2 regions of the Paenibacillus sp. FSL R10-2734 genome follow, and region 1 is predicted to be linked to the other one. Evidence: riboswitches for the same ligand, from Rfam matches in the RefSeq annotation. Region 1 holds a riboswitch; the other holds the start of a gene.
What was found. A riboswitch is a leader RNA that binds a small molecule or an ion and turns the genes downstream of it on or off. The one in region 1 is predicted to bind S-adenosylmethionine.
Positions count from the first base shown of each region.

Region 2: linked by a shared signal. The riboswitch ahead of metA (homoserine O-succinyltransferase) and the one ahead of NSS67_RS07690 (methionine ABC transporter ATP-binding protein) in region 1 are both predicted to bind S-adenosylmethionine.

Region 1 is NZ_CP150170.1:1,730,746-1,739,170, reverse strand. Features, by position in the region: gene mqnE (aminofutalosine synthase MqnE) at 1-457, shown strand, start outside; gene NSS67_RS07715 (NAD(P)/FAD-dependent oxidoreductase) at 508-1,569, shown strand; gene NSS67_RS07710 (YuzB family protein) at 1,962-2,216, opposite strand; gene NSS67_RS07705 (NifU family protein) at 2,298-2,546, shown strand; gene NSS67_RS07700 (MetQ/NlpA family ABC transporter substrate-binding protein) at 2,699-3,556, opposite strand; gene NSS67_RS07695 (methionine ABC transporter permease) at 3,613-4,272, opposite strand; gene NSS67_RS07690 (methionine ABC transporter ATP-binding protein) at 4,272-5,288, opposite strand; SAM riboswitch class I at 5,389-5,527, opposite strand; gene NSS67_RS07685 (Cthe_2314 family HEPN domain-containing protein) at 5,628-6,362, opposite strand; gene NSS67_RS07680 (heme A synthase) at 6,500-7,450, opposite strand; gene NSS67_RS07675 (thioredoxin family protein) at 7,542-7,886, opposite strand; gene NSS67_RS07670 (polysaccharide biosynthesis protein) at 7,967-8,425, opposite strand, start outside.
Region 2 is NZ_CP150170.1:5,845,251-5,853,675, reverse strand. Features, by position in the region: gene NSS67_RS25410 (ROK family protein) at 1-748, shown strand, start outside; gene NSS67_RS25405 (HRDC domain-containing protein) at 960-1,976, shown strand; gene corA (magnesium/cobalt transporter CorA) at 2,063-2,998, opposite strand; SAM riboswitch class I at 3,395-3,526, shown strand; gene metA (homoserine O-succinyltransferase) at 3,641-4,561, shown strand; gene NSS67_RS25390 (aminotransferase class I/II-fold pyridoxal phosphate-dependent enzyme) at 4,597-5,769, shown strand; gene mqnC (cyclic dehypoxanthinyl futalosine synthase) at 6,037-7,173, shown strand; gene NSS67_RS25380 (hypothetical protein) at 7,267-7,455, opposite strand; gene NSS67_RS25375 (SPFH domain-containing protein) at 7,606-8,425, shown strand, end outside.

The DNA of each region.
Region 1 (8,425 bases):
GAAGACGCATACCACTATGCTCTATGGCTCCATTGAATCTCATGAAGACCGTATCCGGCACATGATGCAGATCCGCGATCTGCAGGACGAAACCAATGGTTTTATGGTATTCATTCCATTATCTATGCAGCCTAAGAATAAGAATGCAGGCATTATGCGCCGCAACTCCGCTTATGAGGATCTGAAGACGATTGCGATCAGCAGATTGATGCTGGATAATTTCGATCACATCAAAGCCTACTTCATTAATATCGGTCCTCAGCTTACTCAGGTTGCGCTGAACTTCGGTGCTTCTGACGTTCATGGTACCATCCTTAAAGAACGCATTAGCCATGCGGCTGGCGCCTTAACACCTGAAGGCCTCACTCGCGATGAATTGATCTGGCTAGTAAAAGGTGCTGGACGAATTCCAGTGGAACGCGATACTTTCTACAATGCGATAAAGGTATACGAATAAAAGACTATCTTAGATCCGTTACCCTATATTGGAAAGGAAGTTCGGTCAGCATGAGAACACTACTCGTTCTGGGCGGCGGCTATGGCGGCTTGGCCCTAATTCAAGAATTGCTCAATAATCACCTTCCTCAGGATATTGAAATTATCTTAATTGACCGAATGCCTTATCAAGGAATCAAAACGGAATATTATGCGCTTGCCGCAGGTACAGTAACTGATTATCACTTGCGGATCCAGTTTCCGGTTCATCCCCGTCTCACCATCCGTTACGGTGAAGTGAGTTCCATTGATTTGGAGAGTAGAATCGTTACACTCGAGCCTGACGAGACGGTGTCATATGACATTCTAGCCATTGCGCTAGGCTGTACCGACAATTACCATAACATCCCTGGAGCTGATCAATATACTTGCAGTATCCAGACCTTTGCAGGAACTCGGGAAACTTATCAACGTTTAAACGATGTGAAGCCTTATGGGACGATAAACATCGTAGGCGGCGGACTAAGTGGAGTGGAATTGGCGGCAGAGCTTCGGGAGAGCCGACCAGATCTTAATATTGCTATTCTGGATCGCGGTGAACGTGTCTTGTCTGCCTTTCCGGCGAAGCTGTCACAATACGTGGAAGAATGGTTCCACCACCATCAAGTACAGACGCTTGGACGTGTCTCTGTATCCCATGTAGAGAACAATGCTCTTTTTAATGGGACAGAGGAAATTGTTTCAGATGTTACGGTATGGACCGCAGGGATTCAACCGGTGAAGGTGGTTCAGCAGTTAACAGTACCGAAGGACCGTGGAGGACGGATCATTCTAGATGAATATTATCGTGTACCTGATTATCCAGAAGTGTATGTGATTGGCGACTGCGCCAGCCTGCCGTTCGCACCAAGTGCGCAAGCAGCAGGAGCACAAGGTGAGCAGGTTGCTCAGGTTATTCAAGCTTTATGGCGCGGCGAGACTCCTAAGCTTCATGCTATTCGTCTGAAGGGCACCTTAGGCTCACTAGGTAAGAAATCCGGATTTGGCCTGATGGGCCAACGCTCCGTCAAAGGACGGGTTCCCCGTATCCTCAAGAGCGGGGTGCTCTGGATGTCGAAACGCACTTTAGGATAAATCTAAGGGCTTGTATTGTTCAAAGAAGCTATTCTCCAATAACGGGAGAATAGCTTCTTTACGTTATTAGTGCTTATGCCATGCGGACCCAGATGACGCTATTCGTAAAATTTTCGCCTTTACAGGAGAGTTTCGGACTCCAGTGACGTTATTGCTTATAAAGAGGTTCATTTACGCTGTTTTTCAGGCGAATAGCGACTATGGGGTCCGATAGCAATCCACATGTAGGGAAATTACTCCATATAAGGTCGTCTGAGTCCGATAGAAGCTTCACTCCGCAACATGTTACCTAATCAATCAAATTTTGGGGATTAGTTCAAGTATCGTTCCAAAAAAAGGGAGTGATCCATAATATAAATTATGGATCACTCCCTTTTTCTCTCAAGAAACATTTAGTCAAGGTCTATATTGAACCAAGCTTCTAGCTCTTTGATTTTAGCATCAATTTTCTCTTCTAGCTCAGTAACAGTATCTGCTGCAACGATGTCACCTTCAACCATGGCGAATGGGGTTAAATAACATTCCCCACAATTGTTCAGGCATCCGTATTCAATTACATCGTAATCTGGATTTTCCTCCAGCTTATGCATTAGCTTGTCTGTACCGTGACCCATGTTACTGGCACAAAATTCAATAATTGGTCTCATGATGATCTCCCTATTCCGCCTAACCATTTTATTTTTTAACTTTTTGTACTATAATGAACTTACGAAAGGAGTGATTGAGAAATGAGTGAGAATGCACAAAGCACCGAAATGTATGATGAAGTATTGGAAGTGCTGGATAAGCTTCGTCCGTTCCTGCAGCGCGATGGCGGTGACGTTGAACTGGTCGATGTAGAAGACGGCATCGTTAAGTTGAAACTTATGGGTGCCTGCGGCAGCTGCCCAAGCTCCACGATCACCTTGAAAGCCGGGATTGAACGCGCCCTTCTTGAAGAAGTAGAAGGCGTACAAGAAGTTATGCAAGTATTCTAATCCATTCAATATCCATCCCGATCCCCACTTCAGGAGATCGGGATTTTCTTATTATAGAGGATTTGCCCTTCCCCTACAACATACACATAGAACCCGCTAGCCATTAGGCTGCGGGTTCTATGTGTATTTAGAGATTAGATAAGCTTCATTACTTAAAATGCTGGAATGATCGCACCTTCGTACTTCTCTTCAATGAAAGCTTTAGCTTCTGGAGAATTCAGTGCAGCGGCCAGCTTTTTGATCGCGTCGGAGTCTTTATTGTCCTGACGAGTTACCAGAATGTTAGCATAAGGGGAATCCGTACCCTCGATGAACAAAGCATCTTTTGTTGGCACAAGACCAGCGTCTAGTGCAAAATTCGTGTTGATCAAAGCAAGGTCAACCTCATCCAGTTGTCGCGGGAGCATAGCTGCTTCCAACTCAATGATTTTAAGATTTTTCTTGTTTTCAATGATATCTGCTTTTGTTGCAGCAATGTTTGTATCGTCTTTCAATGTAATCAAACCATTTTTCGCAAGTAGGATTAGCGCCCGACCACCATTAGTAGCATCGTTCGGAATGGCAACTTTCGCACCGTCAGCCAACTCATCGATCGATTTTATTTTTTTGGAATAAGCTCCAAAAGGCTCAACGTGAACGGATGCAACGGAGATCAGGTCGGTTTTATTATTTTTATTTTGGTCATCAAGATAAGGTTGGTGTTGGAAGAAGTTAGCATCTAGCTGCTTCTCATCTAGCTGTACGTTCGGTTGAACATAGTCAGTGAATTCTTTGATTTCCAGTGTAATTCCTTGAGCTTCTAGCAATGGAGCAATAGCTTTTAGGATCTCAGCGTGAGGAACAGGTGAAGCACCGACAACCAATTTCACTGGTTCTGTAGTTGACCCAGTTGCAGCACCATTGTCAGGTGCATTAGTAGCAGCCGAGTTAGAAGCATTATTGTTATTGCCGCAAGCCGCAAGCACCGCAACCAATGTCAAACTAAAAAAAGTAAGTAGTAATTTTTTCATTTTAAATCCCCCTCTTATCTGTTATTTGTATGAATAAGGCTATATATGGATTTACCTTATTTCCGTGTGAAATGTCGTACTAGTCGATCACCGGCCATTTGTAGTAGCTGCACCAGTATTACAATAAACGTTATAGAAATAAGCATAATTTCCGTCTCATAGCGGAGATAGCCATAACGAATCGCTAGATCACCAAGTCCGCCGCCCCCAACCTGGCCAGCCATTGCCGTATAGGAGACCAGTGTAACCAGTGTGATCGTAACCCCAGCGATCAAACCTGGACGAGCTTCTGGCAAAAGAACACGCATAACGATCTGATTCGTGGATGCTCCCATTCCTTGCGCCGCTTCGATTACCCCACGATCCACTTCTCTTAGCGCCGTCTCCACCAAGCGAGCAAAGAATGGAGCTGCTCCAATCACCAGCGGTGGGATCGTACCGAGTACTCCAATGGAAGTTCCGACAATTTCTTTGGTAAAAGGAATTAATGCCACCATCAAAATAATAAACGGTACGGAACGTAGGATATTTACAAGTAATGATAAGACCGAGTAAATTACTCTGATTACTATACTATTCGATCTCTCGCATAAATACAATAGAATTCCGAGTGGTAAACCAAGAATAATTGTGAACAATCCGGAAAAAACTATCATTTTCAGAGTAGCAACTGTAGCATCCATCATTTCTTGCCAATTTAAATCTGCGAAATTCATTACGAAATCACCTCCACTTCAAGACCTTGGGCAGTTAGTTCGGCTATCGTAACAGCGATCGCTTCAGTTGGACCTTCGAAACGAACAATCATTTGGCCATAAGGTACATCTTTAATCGTTGAGATGGTGCCATGCAGAATGGCAAAGCTAACACCCGTTTCACGTACTACATCGGAAAGTGCTGAACCATAGGTCTTCTCTCCGAAAAAAGTAATTTTGACAGCCTGAGAGTTGTCTCCAGCAGCTGCATCAAGCGCCGCTCGAAGAGGCCCCTCATTCTGCGATTCACTGCGGATGAAATCGCGAGTCACCTCATGCTGCGGCTTCAGGAATACCTCCGCAACTTTACCTTGCTCAACAATACCGCCACCATGAATGACAGCGACACGGTCGCAAATGCTCTGAATCACATGCATTTCATGAGTGATCAGCACAATGGTCAGATGGAACCTTTTATTAATATCGAGCAACAGCTTAAGTATCGAGTCTGTCGTCTGTGGATCAAGCGCAGAGGTTGCCTCGTCACACAGCAGCACATCAGGGTCGCTGGCGAGTGCACGTGCGATGCCGACCCGTTGCTTTTGTCCTCCTGATAACTGAGAGGGATACTTATCCCGGTGTTCTTCAAGCCCAACTAGGGCAAGCAAGTCTTTTACTTTTGTATCAATATCAGCTCTCGAGGTGCCTGTAAGTCGTAGCGGAAAAGCAATATTATCGTACACAGTTGCAGAAGACAGCAGATTGAAATGTTGAAAAATCATCCCAATCTTGCGCCGCTGTTCCTGCAGCTGACCTTGGGTAAGCTTGGTGAGTTCAACACCATCTACCCAAACCTCTCCTTCTGTCGGACGCTCCAACAGATTAATGCAGCGAATCAGTGTACTTTTCCCCGCCCCAGAATGGCCGATGACTCCGAATATTTCACCTTTCTCGATAGACAGATTCAATCCGGAAAGTGCTGTAGCCGCATCGCTGCCTTTTCCATATACCTTTGTTATTCCTTTTAGATTAATCAACGCTTGTCGCCCCCTTTATATTTCACATATTCCATACAAAAAAACCTCCGACGATCGATGCAGATCGCAAGAGGCCCTGTGTGTTTATTATGACAATGCCTTCTCATCTGCCAACGACCACAAATCTTGTGTCATTGTAGGAATTAGCACCATGACATTTGTACGTAACGCTTATCGCGCATATACAAATCGGTTGCCGGGCTTCATCGGGCCTATCCCTCCGCCACTCTCGATAAGATATAGAGTATGAAATTTTATGTTGGAATTCGTACAGACTTTTATGCAAGCATAAGTATAGTAAGTTTCTTGTTTTTTGTCAAAAGGAAATATATTGAACGCTTATGATCTTTCCCGCTTTCCCTTGCTTATTTCCTTCTGCAACTGCTCATTACTGTAGCTGAATGCCGCGATTAATGTTTTACAGTTCATTTCGAGGGATTGCTTTAAGTCCTCAAGATGACTATCCAGATCTTCAAGCTGAATTTTATCATGCAGGCCTTGATGACGCTGCCACAAATCATCCTGCATTTCAGAATTCATATAATGAATTTCAGCATTCCTGCGCTTACGTAGATTCTCCAACGGGTCTCGATAGGAGTTCTTAATTTGTTCCAGTTGATCGGCTAGCGCAGGATGCACATTCAATAATTGAAGTTGACGAAGCACTGTAAAATAAGAGAAGTGCGTTTTTAATTTGGATGTTTTGAGGTCATAAAAATGATTCAGCACCGTTCCAAGCTTGTCCAGCAGAGAAAACACACGGATAAATCCATTTTTATAAAAATAAACATAACGTGCGTAATCGCCCTGTTCCACTGGTGACATATCATCCATATAACCTGCGATTACTAATTTCCGGTAAAAAGCAGCAGCGAACCAGCTTTGCTCCAATTCATCCAATGAGGAGATTAATCCACGTGTCCAAATCTCCAGTTTGCGGTATTCATGGTCATTATCCTCATGGGCGCTCATTTCCTTACGCAGTAAGGCGGCAAAAGTGGCCATGTTCTCCATCGCATCAGCCAATACACCGCTGTTCTTTCGAGGCGGCTCTCCAAGTAATACCCGCAGCATATCCCAGTCCTCCTAAAGTTTTGTCCAGCACCACGATATACCGATTTTCACTTTATTATTCCGCAGGTAAAGCGACTCTATCCACGGAGGGAACTTTCTACCTAGGGCGTTACAACAGTATCTCACGATGGGTTGGATTATTTTCGAAAAACGTCATTTCTCGTTCTACTCAGCTGCCAGACTCTTACACTCATATAGCATAGAACACCAAACAAACAAGCAATCAACAAAATATGAGTTAAGGCAGCAAATATGTACAATCTTTCATTATCTAGCGTATAAACAACAGCAGCCCCACTAAACACCTGCATCAAGCACAGCAGAACAGCAGCTACGCCAAGAGCTCTTAGCTCTGGGTAATCCTTATGTTTCCAAAAAGCTAAATGTCCAAGCACCGCGGTAAGAATGAATAAAATCAACGCTGCAATTCGGTGCGTAAAAACAATACCCACTCCCCCGGAAAGCTCGGGAACCCACTCACCGTTACAGAGCGGCCAGCCAGAACATCCACCGCGTGAATCCGTATGACTCACAAAGGCTCCAATATAAACGACAACATAGGAATATAAAGCCGTAAAGCAGGTTAAATTACGGAAAGCCTTGCTTACTGGCTTCTTCTGAGTTTCCAACTTATGATCGTATTCGCCTGCTTCATGCCGCCTTTTCGTTCCAAGTGCCAGCATCAGAGAGCTCGAAAAAGCGATCAAGGAGAAGCCCATATGAAGTGCCATTACAGCGGCAGATTGGGATTTAATTACTGCAAGCGCTCCCATACCACCTTGAACAATTACAAACAGCAAAGTCATGAATGCATATGCCAACAAGTCCCGCCGATTACGAGCATAACGCCAAAAAGCAAACATTGAGGCAAGTGACAATAACCCTGCCAATCCGCTGAACAAGCGATGGGTGTATTCAATCAGCGAGCCTACCGTATAGGCCGGAATCAGCTTCCCATGACAGAGCGGCCATTCATTTCCACATTCCAATCCCGATCCAGTCTTCGTTACTACAGCTCCCCCAAGTACAGCGAGGAACATGATAAGGCAAGTAAGATAACTAAGCCATTTCAACTGATTTGTCGTCAAAAAATATCACCCGCAGTTTTTAGTAATGAAGAAGCATTTTAAAAAAAACACCGCTTTTGCTCGAACAGGCGAAAGCGGTGGTTTCCCGAAATTACTGTTGAAGGCTTTGATACACTTGAACCGCTTTATCCAGGAAATTCTCAATTTCCTCGCGGGATTTACGTAATTTATTAACGAATCTAACCAATTCGCGACCATCGGAATACGCGACGAAGCTTGGAATCCCCATAATATTTTGTTCCTGGCTAACATCACCCACAGCATCAACGTCAACCTCAACCAGCGTTAGACGATCTGCAAAGGCTTGTTCTACCTCAGGGATGAAAGGATCGATATATTTACAATCCGAGCACCAGTCCGCCTTGAAGATGGCTATTGTTAATCGTGGAGATTGAATGGCTACCTGAAATTCAGCAGGAGAACTAATTTTGTCCATAGCTTTCTCAGTCCTTTCATTCACATATCTGTCAAACTTCTATTCTCTAAGTGAAGCAAAATGTCATGCAGAAGTCAAACCTATTCTCTCATACGAACACGTGCAGGCTGTAATTTCATCAGCGGATGGAGCAATTTTTGCAGAGCACGCGGATAACTGGAGACTTCCTGTTTAGTAAGCACACCCAGTACAACTAGCATTACCAGATAAATAACAACTACTGCGACTCCTACAACAAGACAAGTAATCAGAAACGCCAGACGTGCAGGCATTAGATCTGTTAACAGAATTCCAGCTTCGTTCAAACCAAAACCAATTCCACCGGATACAAGGACTGCGATCGCGAAACCGCCCCAACGTTTGCCCATAATTTCGAAAGGTACAATGGTTTTCAGCATCCGTAAGTTAAGAATAGTAATGACTACGAAACAAAGTGCTGTTGCACCGATAATCCCGTAGATCCCAAATACCTTACTCAGGAAGAAGCTTGCAACTAATTTAACAATAATACCCACTAGCACATAATACATTGAAATACG
Region 2 (8,425 bases), 3.2 Mb from region 1:
CTATTTTAAAGGGAAGAATGTAGAAGCTTTCGGAATAGGATCTTTTGGACCGATTGATCCCGTGCTGGACAGCCCTACTTATGGTTATATAACAACGACACCAAAACCTCACTGGGGACAATATAATCTAGTAGGTACTATGGCAGAGCAATTTAATGTGCCGATTGGGTTTGATACGGATGTGAATGGTGCGGCACTTGCTGAGAGTAAATGGGGAGCGGCTAAAGGTTTGGACAGCTGCCTTTATATTACGGTTGGGACAGGCATTGGAGCGGGAGCGGTTGTAGGCGGTCAGATGGTACATGGATTATCTCATCCTGAGATGGGACATATTCTAGTTCGTAGACATCCAGAGGATACGTTTGAGGGTTACTGTCCATATCATGGTGATTGCCTTGAAGGGTTAGCCGCAGGTCCGGGGATCGGTAAACGGTGGGGACAACCGGCAGGCGAGTTACCAGTGGACCATCCAGCATGGGAGATGGAAGCTCACTATCTTGCGCATGCACTCATGAACTATGTGCTGATTCTGTCTCCTCAAAAAATCGTAATGGGCGGTGGTGTCATGAAACAAAGCCACTTGTTCCCGTTAATTCGTACTAAGCTGCAAGAGCTATTGAGCGGATATGTTCAGCATCCATCACTTAATGTCGACATCGAGAATTATGTTGTGTCACCGGGTCTTGGAGACAATGCAGGGCTTGCTGGAGCCATTGGACTGGCTACATTAGCTCTAGCTAGAAACTAGTATAAAAAGACATTGACTGTTCGGTAATATATGGTATTCTAGGATCTAACAGTATAGCATTTAATGAGGGAGCACCTCTTTCGCGTTTATCGTGAGAGAGGTGCTTTTTTTGCGTTTCGGGGTCTGATTGAGAAGGATTGGTTCGCTCCGAAGGAGGATCTGCCCGGGAGGTTATAGTGCTTGCTGTAAGTTGAGAAAGGAAGGGATGAATATGCAAATCGTATTTATGAATCGTTTATCCAGAATATCTGGAGTGGATCAAGAGGTGTACGCCCAGCTGTGGATTGGAGAGGAGGAGGGAATCTGGAGTCTGGGCTGGCGTGATTTTTCAGGTGGAGAGAATTGCATCGAGAATTTATGGTATGAAGGCGGTTCATGGAATGAAATGCTCTGTGTATACAGGCATGAGCTGGCGGTGAAGATGGGAGATGGCTATCGACCCTTAATAGATGGGATATTCCACGAGGAGGATAGTCTTACTGGACGTAATCAGGAGCAGCTTAAGCTTCAATATTACAGCGAACATCATGGGAATGAAGCTATTTATGAGGAGTTATGTACTTGGCGCCGTGGAAAAGCTTCGAGTGAACGGAAGGCGCCCTATATTCTCGCCAGCAATCGTCTGTTGCGCTTATTAAGCACATTTCTACCCCATACGCCTGAGGAACTGCTGCAGATTCCAGGTGTAGGAGAGGGGAAGGTAGCACAGTTTGGGGCTGATTGGCTCGCTATCACTACAGCGGTGGCAAGGGAACATTCCTTTCCTCTGAATTGGGTACATGAAGTAATCGAAGAGGAGCCTTTTGTATCTTGGCTTTATAAACAGAAAGAGGTCAAATATAAGAAGCAGCTTGAACGACTGCGCTTACGTCGAATTCTGCTACAGGGGATCGAGAATGGATTGAGCATGGAACAGCTTAAGCTGAATAGTGGAGTGAACCGCCGTGAACTGATTGAAGCGGTAGAGGAACTTGAGAGAGAAGGTTATTCCGTAGAGAAACTAATCGTCGTGGAGCTTAGCAATATGCCGCAGAATGAGCAGGAAGCGGTTTGGAATGCCTATGTGGAGCATGGAGATCTCTTCTTAAAACCGGTGCTACATAAGGTGTACGGAGAGGGTTTTTCGCCTGCTGAAGGGTTGGATTCATATTATGAGCGATTGCGGTTGATCCGCATCCGTTTCCGTCGAGAGCAAACGAATAAAGTGAGTATGGCGACCAGCTTTTAATTGTAATTCCGCATACTAAAAAGACGAAGGCTTCCTTATACCTTACGGTTACAGGGCCTTCGTCTTGCTTATTCGTCCAATTTGGTTCATAGCCATTCCTTCTTGCGGAATACATACAGCATTCCACAGCCTAACGTCAACATAACGCCTATAACGCCAAAATAGCCGTATTTCGTATGAAGCTCAGGCATATGATCAAAGTTCATACCATAGATTCCGGTAATTACGGTCAGGGGCATGAATATTGTTGTGATCGCAGTAAACACTCTCATAATTTCATTCGCGCGGTTGGCAATACTGGATTGGTATGCCTCTCGTAAGTTGCCCATGAGATCGCGGTACGTCTCGAAGGTTTCAGATATTTTAACCGCATTTTCATAAATGTCGCTAAAATATTTTTGCAGCTGATCATCAATCAGACGGAGGTCTTTTTTATTGAGGGTATTAATAACCTCTTTCTGTGGGCCCAACATCTTCTTCAACCATAGAATCTCACTTCGTAGACCGATAATTTCGCTGAGATGTGACTTCTTGGTGTGCATGAGGATATCTTCTTCCAGCTTCTCAATTCGAGCCTCAATCCGGTCGCCGACGGAGAAGTAGTTATCCACGACAAGGTCAATAAGTAAGTAAAGGAACATATCCGGCTCATTTACCTCTTGCTCCCAGAGCATAGGCTTCAGGATTCGCAGTTCATTGATCTTTTGTTTCGTTACAGTGATGATGTAATGTCTTCCAAGGAATACATTGAGCGCTCGAAGGAAAATTTCCTCATCATCAAAGCGGATGCTATTTACAACAATAAAGTAGTGACTTTCGTATATTTCGATCTTTGGACGCTGATCCTCTTCGCTAAGGCAATCCTCAACAGCAAGATCATGTAGATTGAACAAGGGCTGAAGTAGCTCCAAATCCTCCACATCGGCATCAATCCAATAGAACCCTTCCGTTGGGGGTGTCAGTGTTTCATCAATTTCATCAATAGGTGTAAAAACCCCTGCATTCACCAGCCGGATTTTCATCTGATTTCACTCCTCCTGTCCCCAGGTCTTCACCAGGGACTGCTAATTAAGCACAGAGAAAAAAATCAGCTTGGCCGGGGTTACAATCAATACATAAGGCCAAATGACATTTCGAGGGCATGAAGAAGAACTGCTCCCGCCGCCGGCAAGCTGATGATTATCCTGTGTGGTTGCTCATTCTGTACACTTAATTGCGAGCTAGGGTCGCCTTCCATCCTTCTTCTCACCTCTCTTTTCGTTCAGGTATGAAATACTTGTCTAGTATAACAACGGAGTATGCCTCTTTCAAGCAAATTTATTGTGATTTTGAGGCTTCTTCAGCATTGTATGGACTTGACGAAAAGGAGGTTCATGATTTAAAGTGAATTTTAAAGTAATTTAATTGAATACAGCTAAATCTTATCAAGAGCAGGTGGAGGGACTAGCCCTATGAAACCCGGCAACCGGCGTGTAAACGCACGGTGCTAAATCTTGCGGAATTTCTGCTGACGCCTAAATCGTCGTCAGAATAATTCTGGCAGATGAGAGAGGCGCATATGACTGTAGATATGACCTTTCTCGATTTCCGAGAAGGGTCTTTTTATTGTTCAGCAAGCCGAAGTGCGGTAATACAATTAAAATCAGCTAAGGAGTGGAAAGACAATGCCAATTAAAATTCCCGACAGTTTACCGGCAAAAGAAGTACTATCCGGAGAAAATATTTTTGTGATGGACGAAAGTCAGGCTTTCCATCAGGATATCCGTCCACTACGGATTGCTATTCTGAACCTCATGCCGACTAAAGAGACGACAGAGACTCAATTACTGCGTTTAATTGGAAATTCGCCACTACAAGTTGATGTTACGCTACTGCATCCACGTTCCCATACTTCCAAGAATACTTCTGCTGAACATTTGAAGAGCTTTTACAAAACCTTTGACGAGATTAGTCACCGCCGCTTAGACGGCCTAATCGTTACAGGTGCTCCTGTAGAACAAATGGAGTTCGAGGATGTATCGTATTGGGAAGAATTGAAAGAGATCTTTGAATGGAGCAAGGACAATGTAACTTCAACCATGCATATCTGTTGGGCGGCACAAGCAGGCTTACATCATCATTTTGGTGTTCGTAAAGTGGCATTGCCTGAAAAATGCTTTGGCGTCTTCGCTCATACGATTAATCAAAATAACATTAAATTGTTGCGCGGCTTTGACGAGGTGTTCCATGTACCGCACTCCCGTCATACCGATGTCTCCCGTGAAGATATTGAGAATAACCCAGATCTGCAGATTCTAGCGGAATCCGAAGAAGCTGGTATGTATCTGGTGGCTACAAACGACGGTAAACAAATATTTGTGACCGGACATTCCGAATACGACCCTTTATCCTTGAAATGGGAATATGACCGTGATGTAGCTAGAGGGATGGAGATGGCCTTGCCGAAACATTACTTCCCTAAAGACGATCCGGATCGAACGCCTCCAGCTGTATGGCGTGCGCATGCCAATTTATTATTCTCTAACTGGCTCAATTACTATGTATATCAAGAAACACCTTATGATATCGACCCGATTGTTTATTAATAACAGCGCTACATTATAATTAGGAGGCATTAATCATGGATGACAAACTTAGGATTGAAAGTAGACTGGCTCAGATAGGTTCTCAAGAAGATCCGGCTACAGGAGCAATTAATTTTCCGATTTATAATGCAACGGCATTTCGTCATCCGAAGCTCGGTCAGAGTACAGGGTTTGATTATAGCCGTACCAAGAGTCCAACCCGTTCAGTGCTTGAAAATGCAGCTGCCGAACTGGAGTCCGGAGATGCAGGATTTGCTTGTAGCTCAGGGATGGCAGCTATACAAACGGTCCTTACCTTGTTCGCTCAAGGCGATCATCTGATCGTTTCACTGGATCTTTACGGTGGTACCTATCGTCTGCTGGAACGGATAATGTCTAAGTTTGGAATCACTGCTTCTTATGTAGATACGAATGATTTGGATGCACTGGAAGCTACGCGTCGTCCGAATACGAAAGCTGTATTTATTGAAACACCAACGAATCCACTAATGATGATCACTGATATTGAAGCCGTTGCTACTTGGGCTCGTCATCATGAGCTACTTACTATTGTAGACAACACGCTGCTGACTCCATTCTTCCAGCGTCCTCTGGAATTAGGTGCAGATATTGTAGTCCATAGTGCCACCAAATATTTGGGCGGACACAATGATGTGCTTGCCGGTCTTATCGTCTCTAAAGGGGCTGAACTATCCGCTGAAATAGCTATTCTACATAACTCTATTGGCGCTGTTCTTGGGCCAACAGACAGTTATCAGCTGATGAGAGGCATGAAGACCTTGGCTTTGCGTATGGAGCGGCACGAGAGTAATGCGCTGGCAATTGCTCACTATTTGCTGGAGCATCCAGCGATTGCGGAAGTGTTCCATCCAGGCCTGCCAGATCATCCGGGATTTGAAATTCAGAATCGCCAGTCCTCAGGTAATACCGGGATTTTTTCTTTCAAATTAAAGGATGCCAGATATGTAGAACCGCTTCTTCGTCACATCCGTCTTATTGCATTCGCAGAGAGCCTGGGCGGCGTAGAGTCACTTATGACTTACCCGGCAGTACAAACGCATGCTGATATTCCTGTAGAAATTCGGAATGCTGTGGGTGTAGACGATCGTTTGCTGCGTTTCTCCGTCGGCATTGAACATGCAGAGGATTTGATTGCTGATCTTGGCAACGCACTAGAGGCCGCACGGGCAGAAATTGAGTCGGAATAACTGGGATTTACTTTCAATCGAGTGTTAGTCAAAAAATAGAGAATAACTGGCAGTATCGCTTATTGCGATGCTGCTTTTCTTCTGGATGGGATTTAGCGAAGAATGTAAAAGCATTTTTCAAGCCGTTCGGATTGTGATAGGATGAGGAAATGAACTGTTCATTTCTACGAGAAAGGGTTGTCATCTGGAAAGAAGGCAACGTCTTTTCTTCCTGTAATTTTGTGATTCTACCAATACCCCTAAGGGTTTAAAAGGAGGATGCGAACGATGAGTACGATAGATCTTATTTTGGACAAAGCCCTACGGGGTGAACGTCTCCAATTGGAAGATACCATCCGACTGTTCGAGAGCAACGAAATTGAGAAAATGGGTGCTGCTGCTAACACTATAATGGAACGCTGGCATCCGGACCCGATGGCCACGTTTGTAATTGGTCGCAATATTAACTATACGAATGTGTGTGATGTCTACTGTCGTTTTTGCGCATTTTATCGCAGACCAGGCTCGGATGAGGGCTATGTACTGCCGGATGAGACGATCTACCAAAAAATCGCTGAGACCATCGCTGTAAATGGTACAGAAATCCTAATGCAAGGCGGAACGAACCCTAATCTTCCTTTCAGCTATTATACAGATATACTGCGCGGAATTAAGCAACGTTTCCCTGAGATTACAATGCATTCCTTCTCTCCTGCGGAGATTATGAAGATGAAAGAGGTCTCTGGATTATCGCTCGAGGAAGTGGTGCGTCAAATCCATGCTGCGGGTCTAGATTCTTTACCAGGTGGGGGAGCGGAAATTCTCGATGACCGTACACGCCGCAAGATCAGCCGCCTTAAAGGCTCGTGGCGCGAGTGGATGGACGTAATGCAGACGGCGCATAAGATCGGTATGAATACGACGGCTACGATGGTCATTGGTCTTGGTGAGAGTATGGAAGAACGGGCACTGCACTTACTTCGTGTGCGCGAGGCTCAGGACGAGTGTATTGCCAACAAATATGATTCAGAGGGTTTCTTGGCCTTTATCTCTTGGACATTCCAACCGGACAACACCAACCTGAAGCTGGATAGACAATCGCCTGAAGAATATCTGAAGACGGTAGCGATTAGTCGCCTTGTTCTAGACAACATTAAGAACTTCCAGTCCTCTTGGGTAACTATGGGACCAGAAGTTGGCAAGCTTTCCCTTCAATATGGCTGCAACGATTTCGGCAGTACGATGATTGAGGAGAACGTAGTATCTTCTGCGGGCGCAACTTACAAAGTAAATATCGAATCCATTACTCAATTGATTCGTGAAGCAGGCAAAATCCCCGCACAGCGGAATACGCGTTATGATATTCTGCGCGTGTTCGATGACGCTAATGCAAAGATTGATAATGATTTCATCATGCAGAACTAATACGGAATTCATAAGGACATATTTAACGCTTGTTTATCGTTCAGCCTCTTGTAGGGATGAATGATAAACAAGCGTTTTTTGGTGTGGGAATAGTTAGAATATTTTTATCAAAATAATAATTGCAGCAATGATTCCGACAGCGATAAGAAGATTTGAGACTTCGCTCCAAAAACCGGGTGAACCTTCAGTATGAAGTTTCCTTTGATTCACATCAAATTTAGCTTTCGCTGCGTCAGGGTCTGGTAAACGATTAAATTGGTTAGGGTTATTATTATCAAACATAAGAGGACCTCCTAGGTTGATTTTGATTAATTATAACATTTATTTACATGTGAACATGAATTCAATAATTTATTACATTTTTGTATACACATTATTATCCATAAGTGATATCATAATCATATCAAATGAATATCTAGTGGAGGTGCTTTTATGAAGGAGAAGACGCTTCGTCCTGTCAGCGGATTTTGGGTTATCGCATTAATTGCAGTTTGTTTGGTTGGTGGAATATATGGTGCTGTTCTGGAGTATGCAGTTGTGTCGGTTGTATTGTTCGTTGTGGCGGCAGTGCTGTGTACGAGTATTACGGTTGTTCAGCCGAATAAGTCAGTCGTTGTAACCTTTTTCGGCAAATATGTAGGAACTATCGCTACGAGTGGATTGTTCGCAGTCATTCCGTTCAGCATACGTAAGACGGTTTCCCTACGAGTTCGTAACTTTAACAGTGTGAAGCTCAAGGTCAATGATGTCGAGGGTAACCCGATTGAAATTGCCGCCGTTATCGTTTTCAAGGTGATTAACTCCGCTAAAGCCCTTTTTGATGTAGATAAATATATGGCTTTCGTAGAGATTCAGAGTGAAACAGCACTGCGTCATGTGGCCAGTAAATACCCGTATGATAACTTCAATGAATCTGGTATGTCCCTGCGTGCCAATGCAGACGAAATTGCTAAAGAATTAGCGACTGAGCTTCAAGAGCGCTTGTCCTTGTCTGGTGTGGAGGTTATTGAAGCCCGGCTTACACACTTGGCTTATTCAACAGAAATTGCTAGTACGATGTTGCAGCGGCAGCAGGCATCAGCCATTCTTTCTGCTCGCCAAATCATTGTAGAAGGTGCAGTTGGCATGGTTGATATGGCGATTAAACAGCTTAAAGAGAGCGGTGTAGTGGAGCTTGATGAAGAACGTAAAGCGGCGATGATTAATAATCTGATGGTGGCGATTGTATCGGAGCGCGGAGCGAGTCCGGTCA